One region of the Pseudoalteromonas sp. CO348 genome, then DNA from elsewhere that is predicted to be linked to it. Evidence: predicted binding sites of a transcription regulator. Region 1 holds the regulator's gene; each other region holds the start of a gene.
What was found. Region 1 encodes sigma-54, which starts transcription at its own class of promoters, with help from an activator protein. Its sites were predicted from a motif close to GTTGGCACGNNNNTNGNNT; they were not measured.
Positions count from the first base shown of each region.

Region 1 (7,027 bases):
GTGATGCGCTCGCGGTTGCGCTACTTGAAGCCAGAGGCTTTACGGCTGATGATTTTGCGCTTTCTCACCCTGGCGGTAGTTTAGGAAGGCGTCTACTACTAACCGTTGCTGATGTCATGCATCAAGGGGATGCAATCCCTATGGTCAATAGTCATTGCACAATTAAAGAAGCTTTATTTGAAATGTCAGCTAAAAGTTTAGGTATGACGGCAATCGTAGATGAAAGCTCGCAATTACAGGGTATTTTTACCGATGGTGACTTGCGCCGAATTATCGAACAAAAGGTCGATATTCACACCACCCCAATCACGCAAGTAATGACGGCTAAAAGTACGACTGCACGCGCCGATATGCTCGCAGCTGAGGTACTCAATATCATGGAAACCAAACGAATTAATGGCTTGATTGTGGTAAACGAAAACAACATCCCGGTTGGCGCCTTGAATACGCAAGATTTACTTAGAGCGGGGGTGCTGTAATGCAATTTGAAGATTTATATCAGACGATTTCACCTAAAGCTTGGGAAAAAGCAAAACAAATCAAATTATTGATTTGCGATATTGATGGCGTATTCTCAGACGGCCGTATATACCTTGGTAATAATGGTGAAGAACTGAAAGCATTTAATACCAAAGATGGGTTTGGTATTAAGGCCTTAATTGATAGTGGTATCGAAGTCGCCGTTATCACTGGTAGGCATTCACAAATAGTTCAGCAACGCATGACTAGTTTAAATGTAACTTATATTTACCAAGGCCAAGAAAACAAGTTAGTGGCATATGATGAATTGAAGACTAAGCTCAACCTTAGTGATGACGAAATTGCGTATATTGGTGATGATGGTCCAGACCTACCCGTAATGGAACGAGTCGGTTTTGCCGTTGCTGTCAATGATGCACATCCTCTTGTTAAACATATCGCTCATTACACAACCTTGATGCCTGGTGGTTTTGGTGCTGTGAGAGAACTGACTGATCTTCTAATGCTCAGCCAAAATCACTTATTGACTTCCAAAGGATCAAGTACATGACCGTATTACGTGTCATCTTACTCATTGTTTTCGCTTCTTTAATGGTATGGATGTGGTCGCCCATGTTTAATCCATCAGAGGCGGACTCAGCAAAAGAAGATGAACCGTTAGCTAAGCCCGATTATGTTGCAACCACGCTTCAGCAAACGACCTATAGTGAAAATGGCTTATTAAACTATCAAGTAACTGCTGATAAGATGGAGTTGTATCAAGATCTTGGCTTTAGTCACTTTGAAAAGCCTATTTTCACCTTATATAACGGTGAGCAGAATTGGCAAATAAGTGCATTAGAAGCAACACTGTACGAAAACAATACCTTGATACTGGAAGGCAATGTGCTGGCAAAAAATTTAACGCCTAACGCCATGATCACCGATATCAATGCCGATAATGTAAGAGTTGAAATTAAGCAAAAATTGATGAAATCGGAACACCCTGTCGTTATCACCGGTCCTAGTCTTAGGATCACGGGTAAAGGGCTGCATGCGGATCTACAAAAGCAAGTGATCGAACTCATCAACCACACAAAGACAATTTATTATGACCAGTAAAATCATTAACAAACTAGTTTTCATCGGCTTGCTTGCAAGTTCTACTTTAGCAAATGCTGCAGAACAAAATGAAGTCATTATTGATGCTGGCCGTCAGCAAGCTCAACTGCAAAGCAACATCGGTATTTTTGAACAGAATGTTGTTATTATTCATGGCAACAGAAAAATAAATGCCGATCGCCTAGAAGTCCACCGCCGCGCGGAGCTTGGTACTAACAAGCAACTGCTTGTTGCAACTGGCAGCCCAGCTATTTTCAGCGAACGTCAACCTGATGGTAATTTGCTAGAAGCCAAAGCAAACGAAATTCGTTACGACGTTGCGAAAGGCACCTTAGTCATTTCTGGCGATGCGGAAATCAATCAAACTGGGCAAAAAATTAATGCGCAAGTCATCACCTATGACATTGAAAAGCAATTGATCAGTGCTGAGCGCTCAGACCAAGAAGATTCTCGGGTAAGAACCATCCTTGTTCCTGTTGATGACAAAAAAGACGCAAAAGATAAAAAAGCGCAGGAAGAAGGTAACAATTAATGAGCGAGCTCAAAGCAACTGGTCTAGCAAAGAGTTATAAAGGTCGTGAAGTCGTCAAAAATGTTGGCTTAAGTGTTAAGGCTGGCAGCATTGTAGGCTTATTAGGACCAAATGGTGCAGGTAAAACCACTACGTTCTACATGATTGTAGGGTTAGTACCAAGCGACAAAGGTTTTATTCAGATTGATGATGAAGATATCACTTTGCTACCGATGCACAGCCGCGCGCGACTTGGTATTGGCTATCTACCGCAAGAGTCTTCAATCTTTAGAAAACTCACGGTCTATCAAAATTTGATGGCGATTTTAGAAACTCGAAAAGACTTATCTAAAGTTGAGAGAGAAGCTGAACTAAACGAGTTACTTGACGAATTTAATATTCAACACATTCGCGACTCACAGGGCATGGCATTGTCGGGAGGCGAAAGAAGACGCGTAGAGATTGCTCGCGCTTTAGCCGCTAATCCTAAGTTTATCCTGTTAGATGAACCTTTTGCTGGTGTTGATCCTATTTCGGTGTTAGATATAAAGACAATCATAGAGCACCTAAAAAACCGCGGTATCGGTGTGCTAATCACCGATCATAACGTTAGAGAAACGCTGGACGTATGTGAAAAAGCCTACATCGTTTCACATGGTGAGTTAATCGCTGCAGGCACGCCAGAACATGTTTTGGCAGATCAAACCGTAAGAGATGTCTACCTAGGCGAACAATTCAAGCTATAGTTAAGACGTAGTATTAATAACTGTTAAAAAGGATTGTTAGAGATACATGAGGCAATCATTACAGCTGCGCATGGGGCAGCAACTTACAATGACTCCACAACTGCAACAAGCCATTCGCTTGCTGCAGCTTAGTACATTGGATCTGCAACAAGAAATACAAGAAGCATTAGACAGCAATCCATTGTTGGAAGTGGAAGAAGGTGATAATACTGACGGCGAAAACGCTGACCAACACAGCCAAGAAAAGAGCAGTGCTGACGACAATCAAGATTCAAGCGATGAAGCGCAGGTTAGTGACTATGAAATAGACTCAGATACCGCCATGAGTAAAGACACTGTCAGTGATGACCTTGCCATGGATGTCACTTGGGATGAGTATATGAGCGCAGCGCCCGCTGCAAGCTCAGGCCCACTTCCCGATGACGATAATGTTTATCAAGGGGAAACCTCTGAATCTCTCCACGACTATCTCATGTGGCAACTTGAGCTGACGCCATTTAGTCCAACAGATAGAGCGATTGCAATTGCGATTATTGAAGCCGTTGACCTGTCAGGCATTTTAACACTGTCTTGCGAAGAGATTTTAGAAAGCATTAATGATGAAAGTAGCGAAGAGCCTATCGAGCTGGATGAAGTCGAAGCCGTGCTCAAACGTATTCAGCTTTTCGATCCTGTCGGTATCGCAGCGCGCAGTTTACAGGAATGCTTGTGTATTCAGCTAAATCAATTCGCCCCAGATACACCATGGATTGCCGAAACGAAAATGATCCTGACAGAGCATATCGACTTGCTTGCCAGCCGTGACTATCGAACTTTGGCTAAGAAAACGCGCCTTAAAGAAGCCGATCTCAAAGAGGTCATGACGTTAATTCATAGCCTTAACCCAAAACCAGCGGCAAGCATTATTCATGAAGAGCCTGAATATGTGATCCCTGACGTATCAGTGAAAAAAGTAAAAGGTCGCTGGGTCGTAGAGCTAAATCCTGATGCTATGCCTAAAATAAGAGTAAACGACCATTACGCTGCGATGTCTAGAACGGCGAAATCCAGTACGGATAGTCAGTTTATTCGCTCACATTTACAAGAAGCAAAGTGGTTTATTAAAAGCTTAGAAAGCCGAAATGATACATTATTAAAAGTTACCAATTGCATTGTGCAACAACAACAGGCATTCTTTGAACATGGCCCCGAAGCAATGCGCCCTATGGTGCTAAATGATGTTGCTGAAATGGTTGAGATGCATGAGTCCACAATTTCCCGTGTGACAACACAAAAATACATGCATACACCTCGGGGAATATTTGAGCTGAAGTATTTCTTCTCTAGCCATGTAAGTACAGAAAATGGAGGTGAGTGCTCCTCTACAGCAATTAGAGCACTTATCAAAAAGCTGATAGCTGCAGAAAATACCGCGAAGCCATTGAGTGACAGCAAAATTGCAGATATCTTAGCTGAGCAAGGAATTAAGGTAGCGAGACGTACGATTGCAAAATATCGTGAATCCCTAGCCATTCCACCGTCAAATCAGCGTAAAAGCTTGATATAAGACGTAAAACCCAAGAAGGAAAAATGCTTATGCAACTAAATCTAACTGGTCGCCATGTAGAAATTACTGACTCATTAAGAGACTATGTCACCAACAAGTTTGCGAAGCTAGAAAGGCACTTTGATCATATCAATAACGTGCATGTGATCCTTGATGTCGAGAAACTAGTACAAAAAGCAGAAGCAACATTACACGTAAACGGCGGCGAGCTATTTGCATCAACAGAGCATCAAGATATGTATGCCGCAATTGATGGCCTTATCGACAAGCTAGATCGTCAAGTTATTAAACACAAAGAGAAGCTCACTCGACACTAAGATGAAATTAAGTGAATTAGTGAACAAGGACTGCAGTAAAGCTGCGGTCCTTTTTAATAGCAAAAAACGTATTTTAGAATACATCAGCGAACTGGCTCATAGCCAAATTCCAAATACCAGTCAGCATGCTATCTTGGACGCTTTAATGGCGCGAGAGAAATTAGGCAGCACAGGGATCGGTAAAGGCATTGCCATTCCCCATGGTCGACTTGAAGGTTTGGATAAAATCCTTGCAATGGTGCTTGTCAGCGAGCAAGGGATCCAGTTTGAAGCCATAGATAAGCAGCCTGTCGATATTTTTGTCGCGTTCATCGTACCCGAAGGTGATAATCAACAGCACCTGAAGACCTTAGCGGCGATTGCTGATACACTCAAAGACAAGTCTTTCTGCAAAATGCTTAGGCAAGCAAAAAGTGACGATGAGTTATATGCAGTGATCCAAGGTGAACTTGATGAGTGATGAAGAAAAAGGACTCGAGCTTATCATTATCAGTGGCCGCTCAGGCTCTGGTAAATCTGTAGCGCTTCGAGTATTGGAAGACTTAGGCTACTATTGTGTAGATAACATTCCGGTCAATTTGCTGCCGTCTTTAGTCCGCAGCGTTTCGGACAATTATAATAAAATAGCAGTCAGTATTGATGTCAGAAACTTACCTAAAGAACAGGACGAGTTTAACGACATTCTTGAATACTTACCAGGCTTTGCCAAACCTACCCTGTTTTATTTAGACAGTGACGATCAAACCCTGATAAAACGCTTCTCAGAAACACGCCGTTTGCACCCTCTTTCACTGCATAATCTTCCACTAGATGTTGCAATAAAGAAAGAACGGGAATTGTTAGACGTATTGATCACTCGCGCCGATTTTCTCATTGATACTACAGGCCTGAGCGTTCATCAACTTGCAGAAGATATCCGTGAAAAAATCTTAGGTAAAAAAGACAAACAACTCATTATTACCTTTGAATCTTTCGGCTTTAAACACGGCATCCCAAAACAAGCGGATTACGTTTTTGATGCGCGCTTTTTGCCCAATCCACATTGGGAGCCTGAGCTTAAGCCGCTAACTGGCTTAGATCAGCCAGTCAAAGACTATTTGTCGAGTCACAGCATAGTGCAAAAGTTTACTTGGCAGATCCAAACCTTTGTACAAACTTGGTTACCACACTTAGAGCGTAACAATCGCAGTTATCTAACGATTGCAATAGGATGTACAGGTGGGCAACATCGCTCGGTATACTTAGCGCAAACCATTGGCGAGCGTTTTGCTAAAACCCATCCAAACGTCAAAATCCGCCACCGTGAGCAAGAGGGTTAAATGTTAGAAGATACGTTTTTAATCCAGAATAAACTCGGCCTGCACGCCCGAGCGGCAACAGTTCTTGCACAATTAGCGACCCAATTTGATGCCGAAGTGACCTTATATCAAGGAGACAAAAGTGCAGCTGCTGACAGCGTACTAGCGCTGTTGTTACTTGAAAGCAGCCAAGGGAAAGAAGTCCGAGTGGTTTGTGAAGGTCCTGATGCTCAGTATGCACTAGACGCCATTGGCGGACTAATAGAAAATAAATTTAATGAATCCGAGTAACTTGGGCTACTAGCACCAAAATAGCACTAAGGTCTGATTCATTTATTCCCTGCTAATCTCCCCCTCCGTAACCAGACAGGTCTAATACCAATTAGTCTTAATACTTACTCAGTTTGAAGGAGCAAATCTGACGCTAACTGTGTTAAAAATCTCCCATTTTGAACAACTAAATAGCAAAATTTTCGCCGTGTTATCGACAAGATTTTCTCGCTTCAAAATAGATCACTTAATTAAGCGAATTGGTATAATAAGTCTCTCATAATTAAGCGTAAACCTTGGTAGTTCTCAATAAACTGAGTTACACTGTAATACCAATTTAGGTTTCTTTCGTGCAGTAAAGCGAGTTGCCGAGAAAATCCAACTTTATCGTTGCGTACACCTTTGACGTGTATTAACGGTAGCAACCCACCAGCAGAAACAACACGAATAAAATTCAAATTAAGAAATTGGTTTCTGCGATAAAGTAAATGAATTAGGTTAACTAAATCACGTTAGCCAACATTATTATCAAAAAGGATGCCTATGCCTGAAGTATTTGAACAAGACTACACACTGGAACAACTCCAAAAGGTAACTAAAGCCTTAAACAGTGGTCAGTTTGTTCAAGTTAGGCGTATGCTCGCAGAAACAGCTCCTTGTGACACAGCACTGCTTTTAGAATCATCTCCTCATAAAGTTCGCTCTATGCTGTGGCAGCTCGTTGACCCAGATATCCAAGGGGATGTCTTAGAGGAACT
Region 1 is NZ_SGPI01000032.1:105,984-113,010, forward strand. It holds gene EXT48_RS16455 (KpsF/GutQ family sugar-phosphate isomerase) at 1-479, shown strand, start outside; gene kdsC (3-deoxy-manno-octulosonate-8-phosphatase KdsC) at 479-1,030, shown strand; gene lptC (LPS export ABC transporter periplasmic protein LptC) at 1,027-1,581, shown strand; gene lptA (lipopolysaccharide transport periplasmic protein LptA) at 1,571-2,113, shown strand; gene lptB (LPS export ABC transporter ATP-binding protein) at 2,113-2,838, shown strand; gene EXT48_RS16480 (RNA polymerase factor sigma-54) at 2,885-4,384, shown strand; gene hpf (ribosome hibernation promoting factor) at 4,414-4,701, shown strand; gene ptsN (PTS IIA-like nitrogen regulatory protein PtsN) at 4,703-5,161, shown strand; gene rapZ (RNase adapter RapZ) at 5,154-6,020, shown strand; gene EXT48_RS16500 (HPr family phosphocarrier protein) at 6,021-6,290, shown strand; gene mgtE (magnesium transporter) at 6,813-7,027, shown strand, end outside.

Region 2 (7,027 bases), on a different contig from region 1:
GATGATTCCGGAATAGCATCCTCTTCATCCAACATACCCGACAAGTGTCCTGACTCCGTTTGCTCAGGCTCAGCTAAAGGCTGTTTAGACTCCAGTTCAGGCTCGTCAGGTTCCTCTTCCAGCTCCGGAAAACCATCTTCTGGCGCTTCGTCTAGTAATGCATCGAGATCGTCATTTGCCAGTTCATCAGATTCTTCTTCCAGCTCTGGCAAAACATCTTCTGGTGTTTCGTCAACTAATGCATTGAGTTCGTCATCGGCCAGTTCATCAGATTCTTCTTCCAGCTCTGGCAAAACATCTTCTGGTGCTTCGTCTAGTAATGCATCAAGATCGTCATCGGTCAGTTCATCAGATTCTTCTTCCAGCTCTGGCAAAACATCTTCTGGTGTTTCATCAACTAATGTATCGAGTTCGTCATTTGCCAGTTCATCAGATTCTTCTTCCAGCTCTGGCAAAACATCTTCTGATGTTTCGTCAACTAATGTATCGAGTTCGTTATTTGCCGGTTCATCAGATTCTTCTTCCAGCTCTGGCAAAACATCTTCTGGTGTTTCGTCAACTAATGCATCGAGTTCGTTATTTGCCAGTTCATCAGATTCTTCTTCCAGCTCTGGCAAAACATCTTCTGGTGTTTCGTCAACTAATGCATCGAGTTCGTCCTCGGCCAGTTCATCAGATTCTTCTTCCAGCTCAGATACTGTATCTTCCTGTGCTTCATCTAATAAAGCATCGATATCATCACCAGCGAGATCATCGGACTCTTCTTCTAATTCCGGCAACGTATCTTCTTGCGCTTCATCTAATAAAGCATCGATGTCGTCACCAGCAAGATCACTAGGCTCTGCTTCTAATTCCGGCAACGCATCTTCTTGCGCTTCATCCAATAAAGCATCAATATCGTCACCAGCTAGATCATCAGGCTCTTCTTCTAATCCCGGCAACGTATCTTCTTGCGCTTCATCTAATAAAGCATCGATATCATCACCAGCGAGATCGTCGGACTCTTCTTCTAATTCCGGCAACGTATCTTCCTGTGCTTCATCCAATAAAGCATCGATATCGTCACCAGCTAGATCATCGGACTCTTCTTCTAATTCCGGCAACGTATCTTCCTGTGCTTCATCTAATAAAGCATCAATATCGTCACCAGCTAGATCATCGGACTCTTCTTCTAATTCCGGCAACGTATCTTCCTGTGCTTCATCTAATAAAGCATCAATATCGTCACCAGCTAGATCACTAGGCTCTTCTTCTAATTCCGGCAACGTATCTTCTTGCGCTTCATCTAATAAAGCATCGATATCGTCACCAGCTAGATCGTCGGACTCTTCTAATTCTGGCAACGTATCTTCCTGCGCTTCATCCAATAAAGCATCGATATCATCACCGTCGAGCGTATCTGACTCTTCGTCAATTTCAGCTAACGCATCGTCTTGCACTTCATTTAACAGGGCATCAATATCATCACCCGCAAGCTCAGTACTTGGTTCCTCAAAATCAGGCAATGCATCATCGTCAGCATCTTGAGAGGCATCAAGTAGCGCATCGATATCATCAGCATCGACTAAGCTCTCACTATCAAAATTGCCGCTAAATTCGGGCTCTTCATCTAGCGCACCATCAAGAATTGAATCGATATCATCATCGTTTGCACCAGCATCCGCTTGCTCATCTGCGAGTTCCTCGCTCAGGGCGGCAAGGGCATCATCGCTAACATCAATTTCTTCATCTTGAGATTCATTGAACAAATCATCAAGATCGCTGTCACTTAAAATATCTTGGCCATCATCAACATCAAGCGAAACTTCATCACCAGCCTCGTCAAAGCTCTGTTGCATAAAGTCTTCGTCATGATCATCATCAAACGAAATATCTTCATTTAGTAAGCTATCTAATTCATCTTGGTCTAACGTATCACTTCCTTCATCGAAGTCGTCATCAAGTGAGTCAAAGGTAATTTCATCGTCTTCAGGTAAGATATCGTCATCTAACTGTACGCTTGCGCCCAGTGCGTCTTCATCGTCGCCCATTCCGATATCAAGTGGGTCTGGCTCAGGGTCAAATGCAGTCGCAGCGGTTGCAGCTCCCGCCGCCGCAGTACCTGCAGCCACCGATGGTGTTTGCGGAAGAAAATCATCGTCATCTGTCGACGCTTGAGATTGGTTTCTTCGGCGTAGGTACATTACTAATCCAGCAATTGCCAGTAGCGCTGGTAATGTGGCAAGTAATGCAATGCCAGCTGGTGAGCTAAAGAATGTGCTTAACTCGCTACTTTCTTGCGCTTTTGCCTGAGCCGCCTGCTGGTCAATCATTTCATTTTGCAAGTCAATAACAGCCTTGAGCTGTTGCTGGATTTCGCTGTCTTTACCAAGTTGGGTACGAACCGTTTGAAGTTCAGTAGAAATAGCGCCGAGCTGCTGTTTTAATTTATTGTTTTCGGATAGGATTTCTTCAACATTACGCACCGAGGATTTGAACTCTTTTTGTAAGTCCATCAGGCGCATGTCCTGTTCCATCTTTAAAGAGCGCAGTTGATTAGTCAGGTCTTCTTTAGCTTCTTCTACATCGACTTTACGAGCTTGTGTAACCTTTTTTTCAGCTTCGTTTATTGCATTTGGATTCAATAATCCCTTACGCTTCATTTCCCAAAGTTTGTCATCTTGATCCGACTTTTGCTTTGCCAACTCAGGGTTTACACTGCGAATTTCATTGATGGTAGGAATACGTAAATACGCCCCATCCTGCATATGGTTGAGGTTTTTATCTAGAAATGAATTAGGATTTTTATCGTAAAGCGCCTTCATCACCTGATAAATGGTGACCGAGTCATCTGGTCGCACTTTTTGTGCTATACGCCACAATGTATCCGTGGGTCTGATAGGCCCTATTGACCGACCTTGAGCCCCATAATCAACCCCTTTAGGGCCTTTTAGCACTACCCCCTCTTGGGTATATACTGGTGTGGCAATCAGTGCGAATACAAAGATACTAAATAAGGCTAAACCGCGCATGCCGATCCTTTACTCAAATGTTTAACACCCGTTAAACGACATTTTATTATTATGGCTTTGAAGCAAGCTCTATTCCAAATGCAAACTATAAACCAGATATGTTGGAATATCCATTGCAACGTATTGAAAGTTAACATGGTTATAATGCTTTTTACTGATTTTGGAATAGTTGATATAGGTGAAGAATAGTCAAGTATTTGACCTAACGGCAAACTTCTTGGCAGAAGTTTGCCGTTATAACGCAGAATAGTAAGCAAAATTTTGCTTACTTTGCGATATCAATGGGTACTTATAGATAGCTTTCTACAAGGGCTTCTGCAATTTGGATGCTATTTGTTGCTGCACCTTTTCTGGTGTTGTCTGATACCACCCATAAGTTTAAGCCCAATGGATGTGAAATATCTTGCCTTACACGACCCACATAAACGGTATCGTTACCACTTGCATCACTTACCGGTGTTGGGTAGTCGTTTTCGTCTTCAATTAACTCAACACCCGGCGCATCAGCAAGTAACTGCTTAACATGTTCAAGATCATAAGGCATGCGCGTTTCAAGATGAATGGCTTCAGCATGACCAAAAAACACAGGAACGCGAACCGCAGTCGGGTTAACTAAAACACTCGAATCGCCCAAGATTTTTTGCGTTTCCCACACCATCTTCATTTCTTCTTTGGTGTAACCATTTTCTTGGAACGCATCAATTTGAGGAATGACGTTAAAAGCGATTTGTTTGCTAAACACTTCGTTTTCCATCGGTCTTGCATTCATTAAGTTTGCAGTTTGCTTAGCCAACTCATCTACCGCTTCTTTACCTGCACCAGATACCGCTTGGTATGTTGAAACATTAATTCTGTCAATGCCATAGGCATCATAAATTGGTTTAAGCGCCACTAGCATTTGGATTGTAGAGCAGTTTGGGTTAGCAATGATGTTACGATTTCTAAAATCTGCGAGGCTGTCTTTATTCACCTCAGGAACGACTAATGGAATATCAAAGTCGTATCTAAAATGTGAGGTGTTATCTATCACAATGCAGCCAGCTTCAGCGGCGATTGGTGCATATTTCTCCGACACGGAACCACCCGCTGAAAACAAACCGATATGGGCATTAGAAAAGTCAAACTCTTCAACATCCAGAACTTCGATTTTTTCACCCATAAAGTCAATCTCTTCACCCGCGCTTCGGCTACTCGCGAGTGGGTATAATGTGTCGACAGGAAATTTTCGTTCCGCTAGTAATTCGATAATTTGCTTGCCAACAAGACCTGTTGCGCCAAGTACCGCAACATTATATTTTTGCGACATTATTTTTCCTCATTCTGTAATATACCAACCATAGCACTTAACTCTTGTGCTCAGAAAAGCCAAGTTGGTAAAGCTTTTCACTGATTGGTGAGTCATTATTGACTGCAATTGTACTAAATTCTCGACGCACGGGATATGCTTTACGCAACGTATCAAAGCCCAATGTGTTTAGCTGTTTTCTCATGATGCCATCATCACGACGAATGTCATAAACAAGATGCGCTAAATTGATAATATCCTGCTCGTTGGCTGTGCTTTGCAACTGGCAGCCAGTGACACTTGGTTTAGGGAGAAAATCACTAATCGTTTTGCTGGCTGGTATATCGAATTCTCGGCATACGGCTTCGTATAACATTTGCGTGCCTCGCGCCTTACCCTCTAGCGTATGGCCGGCAATATGCACAGATGCAAAGCGAGTATATTGCAATAATGGCTGCAAAATATTCGGCTCATTTTCCCAAACGTCTAAGATCAGCTCAAGCGTTTGCCCACCCTCTACCGCATGCAAAAGTGCTTGATTATCGATAACATCTCCACGGCTTGCATTGATTATCACCGTGCCCGGCTTTAATGCCGCTATCCGCGATGCATCAAGTAAATGAACCGTTTTATGCGGGCCCTGCTTAACTAATGGAACGTGAAATGTCACGATATCCGCGCGAGCCAAGGCTTCATCTAAAGCTACATGTGAATCCAATGTCCCTGCTTGCTGCCTGACTGGGTCACACAATAATATCGTAAGACCAAGCCCTTTAAGCTTTGATGCTAAACACGCGCCAATATTACCAACACCAATGATGGCAATCGTTTTATCTTTAAGTGCCGTGGAGGTTTCTTGTGCGTATGCAAGTAGAGCGCTTATCACGTATTCGGCAACAGCTATCGCATTACAGCCTGGTGCGCTGCTGAACGAGATATTGGCGCTGGCCAACAATGAGCTATCAATATGATCAATCCCTATTGTCGCAGTCCCCACAAACTTCAGTCTATCGGCTTGTGCTAACAGGGCCTCATTGACCTTAGTGACTGAGCGAGTCAATAGAATATCGACGTTTTTCAGCTCGTCAGGTTGAAGGTTACGGCCATCAAATCGTGTTACCTCACCAATTTCGCAGAAGAATGACTCAACTAAGGGCATATTTTGATCGGCTAATATTCGCATGCGGGTTTCCTGTCACCTATTGTCTCGAGTACTCAAGCGATAACACATCGCCTGAGTCGAGTTTAACATGGCAAGGTAGGCGACTAATAATAAAACCTTTTATTTTGTGTCACCGCTTTATTGCAACCAAGCGCTATTGCAAAAAACATCACACAGCATACAAAAACGACCGCTCCCTTGAGGCTTAACCAGCCACCTGAATCAAGCAAAGGACAAAACGTCATGGCCAACACGTTAATACAACACAATAATAAAGCCCAACGGGTATAAGCTCGGTAGCCAAGTAATGCGGCAAACAAACTGCTAAAAACATTAAAAATTACCGCTTCAGGAAAGAGATGAAAGGCCGACAACATAGCCGCAAAGGCCAAAATAGTGACTAGATAAAAAATACTCTGCTGCATCTTGTTTCTCCTTAACATGGACAGCAATATCAACCGCTACACTAGGTTGTGGCGGTAAATCCTAACTCACATAGCTACCAAGAAAATGGACTGCATTTGCTACTCCTTAGCAACTCTTAAAGCACCATTTTATCGCTATGCTTAACCCAATTGTAGAAACATTAACGTGTATTTCAATGCAAATCAGACATGAAGTTTTGGCAATTATAATGCACATATTAGGCACTTCGCTGAAAGAAAATTCATGTGCAGTTTCGCCACATTGCACTATGTTCATTACACTTAAATATCGTTCAGTAATTAATAACGTTGAAAATCCTCTTAGGTTGTAGATGGGGTTTAGTCAAAGTAACCTTCAAATTAACAACAAGAGAGGCATGAGTCATTTAACACTCAGATTAAGTACAAACGTAAATAATATGTCACAACAAGGCATCAACTAATTCGCATAGAGGGTATGAAGACGCTTGAAATATCAGCGTTAACCAGCTAGTCTAACTGGGTGGTCAGACCTCTTATAAGGAAGAACAACATGACACTTATATTTGTTCTCGCGTTGTTAGCCTTGCTCAGTGCAGCAAGCTATCATCGCGCAAGCTGGAATACCGCTCTAGGTATTGCAGCAGTTACAATGCTAGTTGGCACCTTTGCTGGTGCGTTTGGCATTATCTCTTGGTTAATTTTCTTAGCGATTGTTATTCCGCTTTCAGTAACGAACCTGCGTCAGCAGTACATCGTGGCTCCAGCATTTAAAGCGTTCAAAAAAGTTACGCCGACAATGTCAGAAACCGAAAAGTCAGCGATTGATGCAGGTACGACTTGGTGGGAAGCCGATCTATTTTGTGGTAACCCAAACTGGGATAAACTTCATCAGTTTCCAAAGCCACGCTTGAGCGTTGAAGAGCAAGCGTTTTTGGATGGCCCAGTGGAAGAAGTGTGTGCCATGCTTAACGATTGGGAAGCAACACACGAGCTGACTGACTTACCGCAAGACGTGTGGCAATACTTAAAAGACAACAAGTTCTTTGCGATGATCATCAAAAAGCAATACGGTGGTCTTGAGTTTTCAGCTTACGCGCAATCTTGTGTACTACAAAAGCTTACCAGTAAATCAACTTTACTTTCGTCTATCGTGGGCGTACCT
Region 2 is NZ_SGPI01000021.1:276,649-283,675, forward strand. It holds gene EXT48_RS11480 (FimV/HubP family polar landmark protein) at 1-3,011, opposite strand, end outside; gene EXT48_RS11485 (aspartate-semialdehyde dehydrogenase) at 3,301-4,317, opposite strand; gene EXT48_RS11490 (4-phosphoerythronate dehydrogenase) at 4,355-5,479, opposite strand; gene EXT48_RS11495 (DUF6419 family natural product biosynthesis protein) at 5,563-5,883, opposite strand; gene fadE (acyl-CoA dehydrogenase FadE) at 6,416-7,027, shown strand, end outside.
Region 2: a site for sigma-54 is predicted at 3,072-3,090, ahead of EXT48_RS11480 (FimV/HubP family polar landmark protein). Genes of this name have one in related genera too.

Region 3 (7,027 bases), on a different contig from region 1:
GAGTGGTTGGGCTTAGAAGTAAAAGTGTCGTGGGTTCTGCTCAAGGCTTTTTACCGCAAAACGTAGTTAACGCCCTACAAGATGGTGCGGCATACGATGGCATTCGTATAGAGCGTGCGAACTAATTCGGAGGCGATGATGAAAAATGTAGTGCTATTCGCGACGACACTTGCATTACTCGGTGGCTGCGAAATGACAAAACAGACTGCTCCTGAATCTACAGAAACTCAGCAATCCGATATGGAAATATTATATGCCATGATGGAAGAGCAAGAGCGCAATGAAGATTCACACGCCGTGGTATCGCAAGATATTGGCTTCATTAGCTATCGGCATCGCAAAGAAATTGCTAACTACGCCAATCAAATTGCGTTGGAACTGTCAGATACTGTTTTAGGGCAAAAGCCTGAGTCGATAGCGGTAGCCAGTTTTGTCAACTTTAATGAATCATTAAGGGATACAAACCAGCTAGGAAACCAATTGGCTGAGTCTTTAATGCATCAAATGCAAAAGCTGGGTTATCAAGCATTAGACTTTAAAGCATTAGGGAAAATTGAAGTGACATCCAGTGGTGATTTGACTTTTTCGCGTAACGCAAGCCGCTTGAAAAACACGCAATCGCCCAGTCATTTGCTCACAGGCACTATGGTTTATCGTCCACGAGGCGTGGAGGTAAATGCAAGATTGTTAGAGTTTAACACTAACTTAGTGATCGCAAGCACGGTGGTGACCATCCCGTATTTTATCCTTGATGATCAGGCGACCGCTTCAAGGTAGTACTTCAAATAGCGTTTTTTGAAAGAAATACCATTTAGGTTTTATTAAACGAAGAACTATCCTACTTCTTATTCACACCTCAAGCGAAGTAACTGATAGTGCAGTAGTGGGTCTTTACTGCTGCGTATTCACCTACTGAACCAGCTCATTTATTACCGCGAATAAATTGACTATTAATCTTTAAAAGTTCATTAAGATCAGTATACTAAAGCGAAGTCACTGAGATGCAGTACAACAGAGAATCAACAATTCTCGACTTTCATTGGTATTAAGTTCCGCAGATCCCGCTAGTGAAGGTCAAAAAAGGCGATTGTTATCTGACTTTAGAGATTGTCCCCATAGTTTAATGGATAAAACAAGGCCCTCCTAAGGCTTAGATGTAGGTTCGATTCCTACTGGGGACGCCATTGGTATCATTTCTGCGTGGAATGACCAAAGTAAATGGGTGATGGAAGCATGATGCAAAGGGTGTAAAGTCATCGAAAATCTTGCCTTTTGCTAAAGGAAGGCTCAGCACTTACAGTTCAAACTCATTTTCATTTTCTATTTGAATTTCAACCAAATCATTAATTTGCACATTGTGAAGTGGGCGATTGCTGATATTTACTGCAATGGCGTTTTGCGCATTCACTTGGATCACTTGCAGTTTATTGATGGTTTTAATTTGATGCATAAACACTTTACCATCGACATTAGTTAGCGGATTACTATGCGCTACGTTAAGGATCTGGCCATTCTCTAAGCCATGCATACGGCCTAAATTAATAACGACTTGTTCATCATCGATATGTAGGATTTTGCCATTGGTTGGTAAGCAGGCGACCGCTGCGTTTAAATCAGTTGCGATTTGTGTCAGCGTGGTTTGGATCTCATCAGCATAATCTGTCTGCCAAAAGCGCTCACTGTACACATCGATTAATCTGGTTTTCTTAAACGGCCATACGCCTTGAGTGGCATATTGTTTTTGCCACACCCTTTCATGAGAAAGTGCATCAAACAGCGCAAAGTCTACCTTGAAGCTTCTTAAGTATTTATCGCTTTGCCAAAATGCGAGGTCACTATTAAGTTTATCGACACTAGCAATATCAGTAATTTGACTCAGTAGTACAAATTGGCTGTTGGTATTTGCTGTAATGGTCTCGATTAGCTGCTCATTATAATCAAAACGTTGACTGAAAAAGCGGCTAACATCTATGGTCTGTGCAAAATAGGGAACGGGTTCTATGCTCGACTTTTGTTCAGTCATTGTTTGATATAGGCGCTCGCTCACGGCTTTATTTATGTCAAAAATTTGACCTAAAGTTGCTTGATGTTTATTTTTTAGCTGGCTTTGTGTGACTGCAACCTGTTTATTGTAAGCACTGGTTGGGCACTGAGTACTTTGTGGGGTAATATCGATATGCAATGTTACTTGCCATGAATCACCGACTTTTGCTTCAGCAATCACGTTGGCGCTTTGGATTTCGGCATTTGAGCGGATCTTAAGTTGATCTTGGGTGAGCACACCATCGGTGACGGTTTGTACACTACTCACAGAAGCACCAGAAAACAGCAATGCTTGTGTGATGGCGTCGTTTACGGCCTTTCTTTTGGCTTTTTGATGATCGCCATTTTTAACGTCAGCCATGCCGGTCACTTCAAACCATTCGGCATAAGCTGGATTAGTTAAGGTGATGCACAACAGTGATAGACTGATCGTGAATTGCTTTTTCATGTTTAAATGCCCAGATCAAAAACTACTCTTTAACTCAGCAATACCTGTGCCAAATTTTGGCAAGGTTCGTGCATAATCATAGATCATGAAAGTTAATTTTTATTTATTGCCAATACTCGATGAAACCACAACAACCCTTGCGAGACCACGATGCTGGGGAAGTGTTAAATTTTGATTGGTATTTATTGTAGCGGAGTGTGGTGAAATGCGTATCACTAATTCTATCAGTGCAGTTGTTATGGTTTGTTCGCTAGCGGGACTCAGTGGCTGTTCAAGCCTCGTTGACAAGCACATTGAATATGAAACGGTGCAACCGGAAACCTTTCCTGTTTTACGGGCAGTGGGGTACGCGCCTTTGAGTGCTCAGCCGGGTAAAACTGCGGGTGAGAAGCAGCTGATGGCCATTAAAGTCTCAAAATTAGAAGCCTATCGAGAATTGGCTGAGCAACTCTATGGCCAGAATTTGACATCCACTATTACGGTAAAAGGTGCTATTGCCCAAAACGACGGCCTTAAGAGCCAAGTAAATGGACTCGTACGAGGAGCTAAGGTGCTGAAAAGTTACGCTGTTGGTGATACTTACGCTACGGAATTAGAGCTTGATATGAAACGCGTTTATGATTTGTATATTACTCAAGTCAAGCCGCAGAAAATTAAGAAGATATCTTACAGCTTTAAGTAAGCACCCATCGCATGTTGCTTACTTAATGCGCTTCACTTCGGTTGTTCTTCAAAACTAAAATATGGCTGGCGTGGCTACGCCTTTAGATTACGTACTAACTCACTGTCGCTACTTTTCACACTACCATCCTGACCATATGTAATCGAAGTTGGTGCGCCAATTAAGATCCCTTTTAGTTCACGTGTGCTTACATTGGCCTGATGAGCCGTTTTAGCATTGATTTCATTTTTGGTTTGGCACTCACTGAGTAATGCTCGCACTTTAGCGACGAGCGGGGCTACTTCATTGTGTTCAAAGACGTGAGACTCAGTTTTTGACAATTCATTGTCGAGCTTTTGCAGTTTTGAAATGAGAGTTAGCTTTTCACGAGCGATTTCTTTTAAATTGTCGCCACGTCGGGACGCAAGCTCGTCAAGCTCACGCGCTAGAAGCTGGGTCATCGCTTCTAGCGTCGAGATTTGTTCTGAAAGTTTGTGGTGGCAAAGCCGAACCAAATCATCCATATATTTCGAACTCAAATGCAGCTATGTTTTTGGCGAGTTTTTCCGCGTCAACTTGATACTTGCCTTCTGCTATCGCTTTTTTCAGTTCTTCGACTTTCTTGTCGTCAAAGCCTGATGATTGCTGCGCTTTTTCGTTGACTGTTTTCAGCTGTTGCGCTTGTGGAGTCAGACTGACTGAATCCGCCGCTGCTTTCGGTGTAGCTGGTGATTTAACTGATGCGCTATTGGCATCATTTCTTTGCAATTCAGCTTTCTGTTGCTTAACATTATTAGCAACGGATGTAGACTGATTCTGACCGTTAACTTGATTAACCATGATTGTAGACCCAATAAAATTATACTCTCAGCCTTGTTATCGGCGTTTAGTAGTATTACTTTAGCAAATTTTTTATAAATTCACCTCTACTGTTTCCACTTCTATTACTCTAGCACGTAAGGTTTTGCCAGAGCGAGAGTTTTTAATATTAATAAGTTCACCACGGTTGCCATCTTGCTGTGCTTCTCCTTGAGTTTTGATCACGAGTCCACCTGATTTAGCAATAATCGTCACAGTATCGCCTTTGCAGACCATGCAAATATGGGCTTGGGTAAAGGCTTGGCCCTCCCTTATATTACGTTTGCTGCGACTGCCTATTAGTATTGACTTATCTTCTATATAAGAAACTCTGCGAAAACGTTTTGGCTGATACTCTATTTTTACATCTTCATCTTGAATAATACGGCCTTTTTCTAACATGGTTGCACTAACTAATATGGGGAAGAGGTGATCGATACGTACGTGGACGTATTGAGTCCAGCTGAGGGTATCGTTGCATCTAATTTGAACTGTCACTTGAGTATCAAAAGGTGGAGCCATCGCTGTACTATATTGTAATGGCGATTGACAATCCCGTGCTGGAATTCTTGAATCAAGTGGTATAGCAGTCAGTGACAGCTGACTATCGGGATCTTGCTCTACATTCGGTTCAACAAATTCTATTGCGTTTTGTTCTAAAGTTTTGTTGTCATATTGCTGACAATAACCATAGTCAACGCCTATAAAATAAGCGAACAAACAAAAAAACTGAATGTAATGGGTTTTTTTTAACAAACTCATGATGTTTCGACTATGCTTATGGGGTGAAACAAGGTATAAAGATTCTGCTTTAATAACTGCACCTAATCAAGGGTGGTAAACCATATCAGAGTCGAAGCAAAGATCGTTCCGATTAGCGGTTTATACAGTAGGAGATTGAAATGGCAGGTATTTTAGACTCGGTTAACCAACGTACACAGCTGGTTGGACAAAACCGTCTCGAGCTATTACTTTTTCGACTTCAAGGTCGACAGCGCTTCGGCATTAATGTTTTCAAAGTCCGAGAAGTGCTTCAATGTCCAGCATTGACAAGCATGCCCAAGTCAAACCCGCTTATCCGAGGGGTTGCTCATATTCGAGGCCAAACTATATCCGTAATTGATATGTCACTTGCGGTAGGTGGACCTCCTATTCAAGATATTCGTAACTGTTTTATTGTGATTGCAGAATACAACCGTTCAGTTCAAGGTTTTCTAGTCAGTGCGGTAGAACGCATTGTGAATATGAACTGGGAAAAAATAATGCCCCCGCCATCTGGGGCTGGTCGTTATTCCTATTTGACAGCGGTTACAGAAATTGAAAACGAGCTAGTTGAAATATTAGACGTAGAAAAGATCCTCAATGAAATTTGCCCAATCAACACAGAAGTCAGTGCTGACATTGTATCTGATGGTGAAATGCAAAAAGATTTAGGCGAACGTATTGTCTTTATCGCTGATGACTCCGCAGTTGCTCGTAATCAGGTCAAACGCGCATTGGAGCCATTAGGTGTTCAGACTGAACTTGCGAAGAACGGCAAAGAAGCACTTATCAGGCTTCGTGAAATTGCGGAAATGGACTGTCAAAATAATGTCACTGAGCGAGTAGGGCTATTAATTTCTGACGTTGAAATGCCGGAAATGGATGGTTATACGCTAACGGCTGAAATAAAAGCTGATCCAAAATTAGCGCCATTGCATGTGATACTCCATACTTCACTGAGTGGTGTATTTAATCAGGCCATGATTGAGAAAGTTGGCGCTGATGATTTTATTGCTAAGTTTAACCCAGATGAATTAGCTTCAGCGGTTAAAAAATGGGTTCATTGTGATTAAAGCTGGTGGTAGCACTTGGAAAATAAGCATTTAGAGCAAAAAGAGTACGATCAATTTAGAACCTTTTTGGAGCAACAGTGCGGTATTGTACTGGGTGACAATAAATTGTACTTGGTCAAAAGCCGACTCGCTCCTCTGATGGCTCGCTTTGGTGTGGAAACACTTTCGTCCTTAGTAGCTAAAACACTCAGTCCCCATGAGCGGCAATTGCGTGCCGCTGTGGTGGACGCGATGACAACGAATGAAACGCTTTGGTTTAGGGATACTTATCCGTTCGAGCTAATTAAATCGAAAATCTTACCAGAGTTTAAAGACTTAAGACGTCCAGTTAAGATTTGGTCGGCGGCAAGTTCATCAGGACAAGAGCCATATTCAATCGCGATGTCTGCGAGTGAGTATGTGAGTAAAAGCCCTGGCGCGCTGAAAATGGGGGTGCAGATCGTCGGTACAGACATTTCTAACACCATGCTGGATATGTGTAAGAATGCTGAATATGACGCGCTAGCGTTGGCGCGAGGGTTGTCGCCTGAGCGTAGAAAGAAGTTCTTTATGGATAGTGGCAATGGAATGGCTAAGGTTGTTGAACCGATCCGTAAAATGGTCAGTTTTAGACATTTAAACCTGCTAGATTCTTATGCATTGATGGGTAAGTTTGATGTAATTTTCTGCCGTAACGTCCTGATATACTTTTCACCGGAAGTGAAAGCCAAAATCATTTCGCAATTTGCTCAGTCGTTAAATCCTAATGGTTATTTGTTTTTAGGTGCGTCAGAATCGATGGCGGGTTTAAGTGACGACTTTAATATGATCCGTTGTAATCCTGGTATTATCTATCAGAAAAAGACTTAATATTCACATATAGCGGCAGGGACGTTCGCTATAATTAGGTATTGAATATTTGTACTCAGTCGCAGTTCCAGTGTCTACACTAATTAACCTTGGATTTTCTAAGTTCAACCGCTGACTCTTCAGACGCTTCCTCTTATTTATTTCACTCCTCAATATTGGCTCAAGTTTAATTATTCCAAAAACACAATGTAACACATTGAAATTTAATGAATAAATCTTGTTTTAAAACTGGCCTAAAGATTGCTTTATCATACCTGAGTCAATTTTTTGGAGTCAGATAATGGCAATTAGTTTCGATAAAGCGTTGGGTATACATCAGCATACGATGCTGCT
Region 3 is NZ_SGPI01000021.1:234,381-241,407, reverse strand. It holds gene EXT48_RS11320 (FlgO family outer membrane protein) at 1-125, shown strand, start outside; gene EXT48_RS11315 (FlgO family outer membrane protein) at 136-777, shown strand; tRNA gene EXT48_RS11310 (tRNA-Arg) at 1,110-1,184, shown strand; gene EXT48_RS11305 (flagellar assembly protein T N-terminal domain-containing protein) at 1,295-2,491, opposite strand; gene EXT48_RS11300 (LPP20 family lipoprotein) at 2,697-3,173, shown strand; gene flgN (flagellar protein FlgN) at 3,248-3,676, opposite strand; gene flgM (flagellar biosynthesis anti-sigma factor FlgM) at 3,669-3,992, opposite strand; gene flgA (flagellar basal body P-ring formation chaperone FlgA) at 4,065-4,772, opposite strand; gene EXT48_RS11280 (chemotaxis protein CheV) at 4,913-5,845, shown strand; gene EXT48_RS11275 (protein-glutamate O-methyltransferase CheR) at 5,861-6,694, shown strand; gene flgB (flagellar basal body rod protein FlgB) at 6,975-7,027, shown strand, end outside.
Region 3: a site for sigma-54 is predicted at 2,527-2,545, ahead of EXT48_RS11305 (flagellar assembly protein T N-terminal domain-containing protein). Genes of this name have one in related genera too.